DNA from 2 places in the Mesorhizobium sp. M0862 genome. Region 1 is predicted to be linked to the other one. Evidence: predicted binding sites of a transcription regulator. Region 1 holds the regulator's gene; the other holds the start of a gene.

Region 1 (5,627 bases):
GTTCGCGGTCGGTGTCCTCGATGCGCAGCACCATCGTGCCGCCGGTGTGCTTGGCGTACAGCCAGTTGAACAGCGCCGTGCGCGCGCCGCCGATATGCAGATAGCCGGTGGGCGAGGGGGCAAAACGGGTGACGACCGTGTCGGACATGGAACTCTTGGAACCTTGGAAAGCGGAGCGTGATCGCGCGGACTTTCGCGCTTTGCGCGTTCATGTAGCATAGGGGGTCTGGGGCGCAAGGGGCAGACCCGATGGCTGGACGTGGCCGGGGCACGTCGGCAATTATCGGTTGCGTCAACTGGCGCTGGAGCCTTGTAGCACAAAATCTGTTCGCACCCTCCGCGCAACCTCGTTTGGCAGCAGCGTCAATGTCTGGGTTTCATTCGGCTGCAGCGTCCGTCACAGTGCCTGGAACATCGCTGCGACGGTGGTAGCCCCCTCTGACGAGCGGACATTTCTTCACGGATGCGGCACTGCCCGACTACAACGCCGCCGTGACAGCGTTGGCTTGGTCACGCATATTGACCTTTCTGCAATCATTATCGTGAACACCGCAACTGTGTGCAGGCCGGTCTCGCCACGAAGGAGGCATGATTGAAAGAAGGACTACCGATGACCGAAAACGCCGACCATACGGAGGGTGATCCGTTCTACCATGGTACCCGGGCGGATTTGAAACCCGGGGATCTGCTGAGCGTCGGCCACCCTTCCAATTTCAGAGGTAAACCACTGTCATGGATCTATTTCACCCAGACACTGGAAGCCGCCATCTGGGGAGCAGAGCTTGCAACGGGTGACGGTCGTCAAAGGATTTACATCGTAAAGCCGACGGGGTTTTTTATGGATGACCCTAACCTGACCGACAAAAAATTTCCCGGTAATCCGACGAAATCCTACCGCTCCCGTGGTCCGTTGCTCATCCTGGGTGAACTCGGTGAATGGCAGGGTCATACACCGGAACAATTGAAGGCAATGCACGATGGGCTTGCTCGCCTGAGGGCGGAGGGCCGGGATATGATTGAGGATTGAGCGTCCTTGGCGGGTCAATTCCGGCGCGGTGGACGCGACCGCACGGACTTTCGCGCTTTGCGCGTTCATGTAGCATAGGAGGTCTGGGGCGCAAGGGGCAGACCTGATGGCTGGACGTGGCCGGGGCACGAAGGAAGGCGAAGGCGCCGAGGCAGGCGTCAGCGAACGCTCGCTGTTTGCCGATAGTCCCTATGCCGAGCCGCTGCCCCTCGCGCTGCCTGAGCCGCATCCCGGCATAGCGCCCGCGCTGCCCGGTGACGCGTTGCCGGCGCAAGTCACAGCGCCCGGATCTATCGCCCGACTGCGCAGACGGCTTCGCCGCCCGTCATGGCCCGCGCTCCGCCGCAGCCTTGCCGTGGCCGCCAACACGGAGCTCGACCGGGGCGTCGCCTTCCTGCTGGTCCCGGTTTTCCTGGCAGCCGGCGTCATCGTCTACTTCTCGCTGGCCGGCGAGCCGGGCTTTGCGCAGCCAATCGCCATTGTGGTGCTGGCGACATGTTGCGCTGTCGCCACGCGATCGCGGCCGAGGACGCATCTGTTCTGCATGGCCGCGATGCTGTGCGCGCTCGGCGTCGTCGCCGCCAAGGTCGAGACCTGGCGCGCCGGAACGCAGATGCTCGGCTCCGAGATTCAGACACGGCTGACCGGCCGCGTCGTCAGTCTCGAACAGATGGAAAGCGGCCGCATCAGGCTGACGCTCGACGTGGTTTCGACCGCTTACCCCGAGCTGCGCTACGCCCCGGAGCGGGTCAGGCTCTCGGCGCGGACCGTTCCCGCCGATATGACCGCCGGCTCCCTGATCACCGGCTATGCCAGGCTGTTGCCGCCGACCGGTCCGGTGCGGCCGGAGAGCTACGATTTCTCCTTCGACAGCTATTTCACCGGTATCGGCGGCAGCGGCTTCTTTCTCGGCAATCCGAAAACCATTGCTACGCAGGGACCGCCGCCGCTGACCGCACGGCTCTCCTCGGCAATCGAGAACGCGCGCGAAAACATTGCCGACCATATCAGGGGCAAGATCGGTGGCGCCGAAGGCGAGATTGCCGCGGCGTTGATTGTCGGGGTGCGCGCCGGCATCCCGGACGAGGTCAACGAAGCGATGCGGCGCACCGGCATCTACCACATCATCTCCATCTCCGGCCTGCACATGGCGCTGGTTGCCGGCACCATCATGGCGTTGCTGCGTGGCGCCTTTGCGCTGTTTCCCGATTTCTCTTCGCGCCGGCCGGTGAAGAAATATGCGGCCGCGGCAGCGCTTGTCTCGATCGCCGCCTATCTCGTTATTTCAGGCGTCGTGGTTGCCGCCGAGCGCAGCTTCATCATGCTGGCGGTCATGCTTGTCGCCGTGCTGTTTGATCGCGCCGCACTCACCATGCGCAATCTGGCGATCTCCGCCATTGCCGTCATCCTGGTGTCGCCGCACGAGGTGGTCGGTCCCAGCTTCCAGATGTCGTTTGCCGCCACTGCCGCCCTTGTCGGCGCCTATGCCGGCTGGGCCGATTACCGCGCCGACAAGGTGAGAACGCCGCCGGCAAAGCGCTCCTTCGTCGGCTTCCTGTCGCGAAAATTCGCGCTGGCCATGGGCGGCCTCGCAATGACCTCGATCATCGCCGGCAGTGCAACCTTGCTGTTCGCCATCTGGCATTTTCAGCGTGTGTCGCCGCTCAGCCTGATCGCCAATCTGGCCGTGATGCCGATTGTTTCGTTGATCGTCATGCCCTTTGCCGTGCTCAGCGCACTGGCGATGCCGTTCGGCGCCGACGGGCCGTTCCTCTATGTGATGGGCAAAGGTCTGATGGCGATGATCGCTATATCGGCCTGGATTTCCGAGCGCTCGCCGGTCGACGCCGTCGGGCTGATCTCCATCCGCTCGGTGCTGTTAGTGGCGGTCGCCCTCGTCATCGCCACCATGGCCACCACCTGGCTCAGGTTGGCGGCCGTGCCTTTCGCGCTGGCCGGCCTGTTGACGGTGCCGCAGGTGCTTACGCCAGACGTGCTCATATCCGAGGATGCGCATCTGGTGGCCATGCCGATCGGTGGCGGCGAACTCGCCCTCAACCGCGAACGCTCCAACGAATTCACCACGGACAATTGGAAACGGGCGCTGCGGGCCGAAACCATTATCCCACCTGAGATTTTCGAGGCAACAGATACGCGGTTCGATCTCGATCCGCTCGATCTGCCGCCCGGCTCGCCCTTCTATTGCACCGGCGATCTCTGTATCGCCCGGCACCCTTCCGGAGCCATTGTAGCGCTTGCGAAAGACCGCAAGACGGCGCGGCCGGCCTGTGCCTTCGCGAGCCTGATCGTCATCGATGACGCCACCGCTTACAATCCGTGCCGCGACCCGCTGGTGCTGGTCGTGACGAAGAAACAGCTGGCCCGCGACGGCAGCGCCGCCGTCTTCTTCGATCCGCAATCGGCAGCTGCAGCGCCAACCATCCGCTTCGCCGTCGACAAGCCGTATCGCCCCTGGCACGAGCAACGCCGCTTCTCCCGCGAAGCGCGCGGCCTGCCGCCTTACAACCAGCGTGAAAAGTACAAACCCAAGCCGGCTCAGTAGCGCCGGATCAATCCGACAAGCTTGCCCTGCACCTTCACCCTGTCCGGTCCAAAAATGCGGGTCTCGTAGGCCGGGTTGGCGGCTTCCAGGGCGATCGAGGCGCCCTTGCGGCGGAAGCGTTTCAGGGTCGCTTCCTCATCGTCGACCAACGCCACCACGATCTCGCCGGGGCTGGCTGTGTCGGCATTGCGGATGATGACCGTGTCGCCATCGAAAATGCCGGCCTCGATCATCGAATCGCCCTTGACCTCGAGCGCGTAGTGTTCGCCGCCCATGATCATATCGGGCGGCACCGAGATCGAATGGGTCTGATGCTGGATGGCGTCGATCGGCACGCCGGCGGCGATGCGTCCCATAACCGGGATTGAAATCGCGGAAACGGCATCGTCATTGCCGGCCGACATCGAACGCGACGGCGAGCCCGGCTTGATCTGGCGGCCGAGACCGCCTTGGCCCAACGCGCCTTGTCCTTGGCCGCCTTGCCCTTGGCCGGTTTGACCAAGACTGCCCTGAATGACGCTCGGCGAAAACTTCCTCGCCGCATTGAGGCCTGGTGCGATCGAGTCGGGCAGCCGCAGCACTTCCAGCGCGCGCGCCCGGTTCGGCAGCCGGCGAATGAAACCGCGCTCCTCAAGCGCCGTGATCAGGCGGTGGATGCCGGACTTGGAGGCGAGGTCGAGCGCTTCCTTCATCTCGTCGAAGGACGGCGGGATTCCGCTCTCCTTCAGGCGTTCATGGATGAACATCAGAAGCTCATGTTGTTTGCGCGTCAGCATCGCGGCCCCCAAGGGTTCTGAAACCAGAATCAGAAAAAACAAACCCAGAACAAACACTATCTGTTCCAGTTGTGTTCCGCAACCTTTTAAAGTTTAATGAATGTGTTGACGTTTTGTTCAGCGTAACGTTCGGCGCTGCGAGCGCCGCCTGCGCCCAGTTGCCAGCAACGGGGTGAAACGAAGACAAAGTGCCCTGCGTCGTCGGCTACGATCGCCGCTTCCTTTTCGGACGGGGCTGCGCAGCATCCGCGCGGGGTTCTCTCTGGGCATAGACCCGCAGCGTGTAGCCGATGTGAGCGGTCATCAGAGTTTTCGCACGTTCGACGTCGCGATCGAGGGCCGCTTCCATCAGGGCGGTATGGTGTTCGATCGCCACGGCGTCGCGCAGGGCCGCCACGGCCTTCCGGTGTCCGTCCGTGCGGCCGGCGGCGGCGCGCAGCGTCGGGGCCAGACCCAGAAAGCGGTGATGGCGATGCAATTGGTCGGAAATCGTTGCATTGAAGCGCAGCAGCCAGCTGGATGTCGCGGCACTGAGCAGCGCCGCATGGAAGGCATCGTGTTTTTCGTACCACGCGTCGACCGCATCATCCGATGGATCGTCGAGAACAGACCCGCACCGTGAGAGACGATAGTGGGCGGCAACGACCGCGTCTTCCCACTCACGGTCGCCCTTCTCGATCGATTCCACCAGCAGGGGCAGTTCGACCACCAGCCGCGCACGTGCCAAATCCTCGAGCTCCGCCCGAGAGACGGGAGCGACCGCAAACCCGCGGTTGCTGATGGCGGTCACAAGCCGTTCCGCCTCCAGCCGCGACAGCGCCTCGCGCAACGGCGTCCAGCCGATGCCGTAGGTGTTGCGCAGCGTGCTCAGCTTCAACGGCGCGGCAGGCGCCAGCCGGGTCGCAAGAATATCGCGCCTGAGCAGGCGATAGGCCACTTCCGTCTTCGAGGTCTGCTCGTCATCCAGCATCGTGATCCATCAGACATAAACGCTCGGGCGGATCATTATATATCAAAGCCTTTCAATGGGTGAATTATATATAATGTTTGACAGTTCAAGGGCGACCACTCAAGATCGCCGGCATGTTTGGGCGGCAGGCTCCGCCGCGCGCGTTTGTCCATGGAGGGGCGCCGGATCATGAGCACGACACCCGATCTCGCTACAATCGAAGCAATGGATGCCGCCGATCCGCTGCGCTCCATGCGTGAACGCTTTGTCTTGCCGCAAGGCGTGATTTATCTCGACGGCAATTCCCTGGGC
Region 2 (5,627 bases), on a different contig from region 1:
AGGATTTTCAGGAACAGCGCCTCGCGCTGCAAATGGTTGAGCCGTTTGGAATCGTCGAGCCCGTCGGGAATGTTGGCGGGATCGAGGATCACGGCCGCCGCCACCACCGGCCCCGCCAGCGGACCGCGGCCGGCCTCGTCCATGCCTGCCACCGGCCACAGGCCTTCGGCCATCGCCTTCGTCTCGAAGGAGAAATCGGGCTTTTCGACGATTTCGAAAAGAAGCGGAGAATCGGAACGTGCGCGAGCCATGTTGCGGCGAGGTTCGCATCGGCTCCGATTCTCCGCAAGTCCCTCCAGGGTCGAGTGGGGCAAGACCGGGAGGGCACCGTCTGCAGGCCAGGGGACAGGCCGGACGGGATTCTTGGGTCGCCTGACAGCCACGAGGGCAGGGCAGGCGCTACTCTCAGAGCAGCATCAGCTGCTCGGTCGCCTTGGCGGCGGCGACAAACTGGTCGGTTCGGAGCGTGCGCCGCTCGGCGTTGAGGCCGAGCCGCTTGGCCGTGATCTCGAAGCGCCGGCCGATCTGCCAGGCATAGGGGCCAGCGCCTTTCATCCGCTTGCCCCATTCCGAATCATAGTCCTTGCCGTCGCGCATCGAACGGATCAGCGACATCACGTGCCGGTAGCGGTCGGGATAGTGGCGCAGCAGCCAGTCCTTGAAGATCGGCGCCACCTCGAGCGGCAGGCGCAGGATCACATAGCCGGCCTCGCGGGCGCCTGCGGCGCGTGCCGAATCGAGGATGCGCTCCATCTCCTGGTCGGTCAGGCCGGGAATGATCGGCGCCACCATGACAGAGGCCGGGATGCCGGCATCGGAAAGCTGCCGGATCGCCTCAAGCCGCTTGGTCGGCGTCGACGCGCGTGGCTCCATGGTGCGCGCCAGCATGCGGTCCATCGTTGTCACCGACAGCGCCACCTTGGCCAAGCCCCGTTCGGCCATGCGCGACAAGATGTCGATGTCGCGCGTCACCAGATGGGATTTGGTGACGATGCCGACCGGATGGCCGCGCGCCTCCAGCACTTCGAGGATCTCGCGCATAATCCGGTATTGTTTCTCGATCGGCTGGTAGGGATCGGTGTTGGTGCCGATCGCGATGGTGCGCGGCTGATAGCCATCCTTCGACAGTTCCTTGTCGAGCAGCCGCGCCGCATCCGGCTTGGCAAACAGCTTCGCTTCGAAATCCAGCCCCGGCGACAGGCCCATGAAGGAATGCGTCGGCCGGGCGAAACAATAGACGCAGCCATGCTCGCAGCCGCGATAGGGGTTGATCGAGCGGTCGAAGGAAATGTCGGGCGATTCGTTGCGGGTGATGATGGTGCGCGGCTTCTCGACCTGCACTTCGGTCTTGAACGGCGGCAATTCCTCCAGCGAATTCCAGCCGTCGTCGAACACATGCCGGCTGACCGGCTCGAACCGGCCGGACGGGTTGATGCCCGCGGAACGGCCGCGGTTGCGATCCGGACGGACGCGCATGCCGCTCTGTTCGATCATCGCATTGGCCATCTCGGCTCGCCCTGCTCCGAAAGCAGCAATGTCCGCACGCACGATATGTTCCATTTTGGCCCTTTCCCAAGGACTGTCGGCTGGCTGTCGAATCGCTCTGTTCATGAAAATAATCCTATTTCGCTGATGAGAACAAAGCAAGAACTTTTTCGTTGGCCATGCACAACTGGCGCTGCGCCGGGCTTTCCGCTATTCGGCTAAAAATGCTCAGCGTTCTGATCGAAACCCGGGATGACGAAGAAGGCCTTGCCCGCACGCTCGCCTCGTTGATCGGCGGCGCGGTCGAGGGCGTGGTGCGCGATGTCATCGTGTGCGACACCGGCTCGACCGACCAGACGCATCGGGTTGCCGATCATGCCGGCTGCCACTTCGTGGCCGGCGGCATTGCCGCGGGAATCAGGCAGGCGAAGGGTGACTGGCTGCTGTTTCTGGAACCCGGCGCAAGGCTGGCGGAGGGCTGGATCGACGACGTTGTCGCTCACACGGCGCGGCAAACCATGCCGGCGCGCTTTTCCCGTGCGCGCGGCAGCCGCACGCCGTTCCTGTCACGGGTGTTTTCGGGCAACCGGGCGCTGGCCGAAGGGCTGGTCATCAGCAAGCGCCAGGCCGCTGCCCTGTCGAAGAACGCGCACAGCGCCGAAGCCCTTGCGCGCGGTCTCGCCACCAGGCGGCTCGACGCCGAAATCTGGCTGGCGCCGAAGAAGTGATGTTTCTCCCTTTTCCCGTTCCCAGGGAGAAGGGTGCCCGAAGGGCGGATGAGGGGCAGCGTCGGCGTCTCATCCGCATTGGCACGGTCGCAGCACCATCCCTCTTTTTCGCCGCAAAAAGCTATTGTGCATTGCACAAAAGCTGACGCGGGATTAGCATTCCGTTGATGCGGGATATCGGGGTTTGGGTAGTGCCGGAGCGGTAAGCAAGCGCCGCGTCGTCGTTGCTGCCGTTCATATCTGAGGACCCCGATGAACCTTTCGTCCCCCGACAAATCCGGCGCCCCCAGTCTGGAAGCCATTGCCCGCAACGGCAGCCTGCTCCGCCGCATTGCGGTGCGTATCCCGACCTATCTGTCCGACCTGCGCGAAAATCCCGCATGGCTGCCGATGTTCGTGCTTGCCCGCACCATGCCGGCGCGCAAGCTGCACTGGCTTGGCGCCAAAGCCGCGCGCCCCGCGCAGAGTGCCGGAGCGACGATGTTCAGGGGCGTCGACCTCAAGTCGATCGTCGCGGCGCTGCGCACCGATGGCCTGTTCTCCGGACTGGTCCTGCCGCAGGCAATCCACCAAGAGATCGCCAGCTTCGCTCAGAGCACGCCGTGCTTCGGCAATTTCGACCGCCGGCTCGAATTCATGCCCGGAGAACACGCAGAAGCCGAGAAGCGGTTCGGCCGCTCTTTGCTCAGCGGACACTATTTCGAGCGCATCCTCGGCTGCAAGGCGGCACTCGCCATCCAGAACGACCCGCTGCTGCTCGACATCGCCGAGCACTATCTGGGCGGGCAGGCGAAGCTGATCACCACGCGTGTCTGGTGGAGCTTTCCGACAGGCGAGGCTTCCGACGCCGACAAGAACCTTGCCTCGCTAGGCAAATATCATTTCGATCTCGACGACTGGCGGATGCTGAAATTCTTCTTCTATCTCAAGCCCTGCGATGCCGGCACCGGCCCGCACGTCTATGTCAAAGGCAGCCACAACAGGCGCAGCCTCAAGCACCAGTTGACGCTGCTGGTCGGCCATCCGGCGCAAGACGTGCTCAAGGTCTATGGCGACGACAGCCCGGTCACGCTGACCGGCGAGGCCGGCCTCGGCTTCGTCGAGGACCCGTTCGGCTTCCACATGGGCACCGTGCCGTCCACCACGCCACGGCTGATGATGGAGGTCGGCTTCGGCGTCTCGCCGCCCTCGCGCCGCCGCTTCCACGGCGAGCCGGTCATCCGCTGACGCCGGAGCGGATCTCGACCGGCATCCAGCGCGCTTGCCGCCGGGCAATGCGACCCTCTTTGTTCTCGGCATCATAGTCCATTGGGACCGGCTCGCGGTTGAACCGCGGCCGGTCATCCAGCGCATTGACGATGACGATCGCTCTCGGTTCGCCGTCGGTGGTCACAGCAGCGACATAGACGCCGCAGTCCCGGCAGATGAGATAATCGGCGGTGCGCAATCCGAACCGGTATCGGTGCAGCCGCGCCTCGTCCTCGACCGAGACGATCAATCGGCCCTGCGGATCGGCAGCGGCGCGCGAACCATGCCGGACACAGAACGCGCACTGGCAGGCGCGGATCTCCACCTCGGCCGGCTCGATTCCCGTTTCGAACGTCAGGTGGATGTTGCCGCAATGGCAGCCGCCGCGGTGCGCGCTCATTGGATCTCTTCCGTCTTGACTTGGCGACAGACTATCCGCCCGACGACCCGGAGGAAATGACCTCTCGAAGGCGCAGCCGCCATTCTGCCTGACAAAGGCAGCACTTGGCCGGCTTTGCCTTGGTTTACGAGGCGGCCTTGCCGCGCCGCAAATGCTCGTCCAGGCGCGGCATGATCTCGACGAAGTTGCAGGGCATGTGGCGGTAGTCGAGCTGCGGTTTCAGGATGCCGTCCCAGGCGTCCCTGCAGGCGCCGGGCGAGCCCGGCAGCACGAAGACGAAGGTGGCGTTGACGACGCCGCCCGTCGCCCGACTCTGCACTGTCGAGGTGCCGATCTTGTCGTAGGAAATGCGGTGGAACACTTCGGAAAAGCCATCCATGCGCTTCTCGAAGATCGGCTCCAGCGCCTCCGGCGTCACGTCGCGGCCGGTAAAACCGGTGCCGCCGGTGGTGATGACGACATCGATGTCTTCGTCGCGCGACCAGCCCAGCACCTTGTCGCGGATTTTCTCCCGGTCGTCGGTGACGATGTCGCGCGCGGCCAGGACATGGCCGGCCTCGACGATGCGATCGGCCAGCGTCCGCCCTGATTTGTCGTCGGCAAGGCTGCGCGTATCGGACACCGTCAGCACCGCGATGCGCACCGGGATGAAGGGGCGGCTTTCGTCAATTTTGGTCATCGGCCCCCTCTGAAGCGATGCTTCGTGTCGCGGCGACAAACCACTCCGGTTCGCGGCTGCGGATCTCGGCGGCGGCGCGCTTGGCGACATTGCCGGTCTCGAACAGTCCGAAGCATGTCGCGCCGGAGCCCGACATGCGCGAGAATCCAGATCCGGCCCTGTTCAGCAGGGAAAGCGCTCGGCCGATGGGCGGCTGGATCGCCTGCGCCGCCGGTTCGAGATCGTTGCGGGTGATCTCCAGCCAGTTGCGGACACTGTGGAAGTCAAATGCACGCGGCAGCGGCGGCAATCCCTCATTGTCGCGTTTCTCAAGTGCGTTGAACACATCAGGCGTCGAGACGGCGACGCCGGGATTGACCAGCACCAAAGCGAGCGCCGGAAAATCCGGCACCAGCGACAGCTCGTCGCCGACGCCACGCGCAACCAGCGGTTTTGCCGCAAGACACATCGGCACGTCGGCGCCGAGCGTGAGACCGATCCGGCTCAGTTCGGCCTCGCCGATGTCGAGCCCCCAGGTCCGGACAAGACCCTGCAATACCGCCGCCGCGTCGCTTGAGCCGCCGCCGACGCCGGATGCGATCGGCAGGTTCTTTTCCAGCCGGATGGCAACCGGCGGCGTGCTCTGCTGGCCGGCCTGCCTGCGCAGCGCCTCGCGCGCCTTCACCACCAGATTGCTGTCGTCGATCGGCACGGAAGTCGCGTAACGGCCCGATACGGAGAACCGGTCGGCGTCGGCAGGCTCGATCTCGACCCTGTCGCCGAAGCGGGTGAAAACGACCAGGCTCTCGAGCAGATGGTAGCCGTCGGCGCGCTTGCCGGTGACGTGCAGCGCCAGATTTATCTTGGCGGGCGCAAGCCACGTCCGGGCTGCGGCATCCAAACTGTCGGCTGCTGACGGGATGATGATCAGTCCTTGGCCAGGCGGTACTCGCCGGTCTTGGGATCCTGGACCAGCGTGCCGTTGGTGCCGTTGGCTGCCTGCTTTTCGGTGCGCCGCACCTTGGCGGTCACACGTTCGGCCTCGCGGACGAAGGTGCGGTAGCCGAAATAAGCGGCTGCGCCGACAACTGCGAAGAAAATGATCTGT

The links. The regulator LexA, encoded in region 1, represses DNA repair genes until DNA is damaged. The targets are predictions, from matches to a motif close to TGTTCNNNNTGTGTTCNG.
Region 2: the regulator LexA is predicted to act here: its motif matches at 1,635-1,652, upstream of NKI15_RS25965 (PA0069 family radical SAM protein).

The regions. Positions count from the first base shown of each region.
Region 1 covers NZ_JAMYOJ010000031.1:40,155-45,781, reverse strand. Annotated here, with positions in the region: gene gltX (glutamate--tRNA ligase) at 1-148, opposite strand, end outside; gene arr (NAD(+)--rifampin ADP-ribosyltransferase) at 611-1,027, shown strand; gene NKI15_RS29390 (ComEC/Rec2 family competence protein) at 1,134-3,590, shown strand; gene lexA (transcriptional repressor LexA) at 3,584-4,366, opposite strand; gene NKI15_RS29380 (GntR family transcriptional regulator) at 4,572-5,336, opposite strand; gene kynU (kynureninase) at 5,505-5,627, shown strand, end outside.
Region 2 covers NZ_JAMYOJ010000021.1:95,778-101,404, forward strand. Annotated here, with positions in the region: gene rnhB (ribonuclease HII) at 1-251, opposite strand, end outside; gene NKI15_RS25965 (PA0069 family radical SAM protein) at 406-1,560, opposite strand; gene NKI15_RS25970 (glycosyltransferase) at 1,710-2,213, shown strand; gene NKI15_RS25975 (hypothetical protein) at 2,466-3,440, shown strand; gene NKI15_RS25980 (GFA family protein) at 3,430-3,861, opposite strand; gene moaB (molybdenum cofactor biosynthesis protein B) at 3,986-4,540, opposite strand; gene NKI15_RS25990 (4-(cytidine 5'-diphospho)-2-C-methyl-D-erythritol kinase) at 4,527-5,420, opposite strand; gene NKI15_RS25995 (membrane protein) at 5,447-5,627, opposite strand, start outside.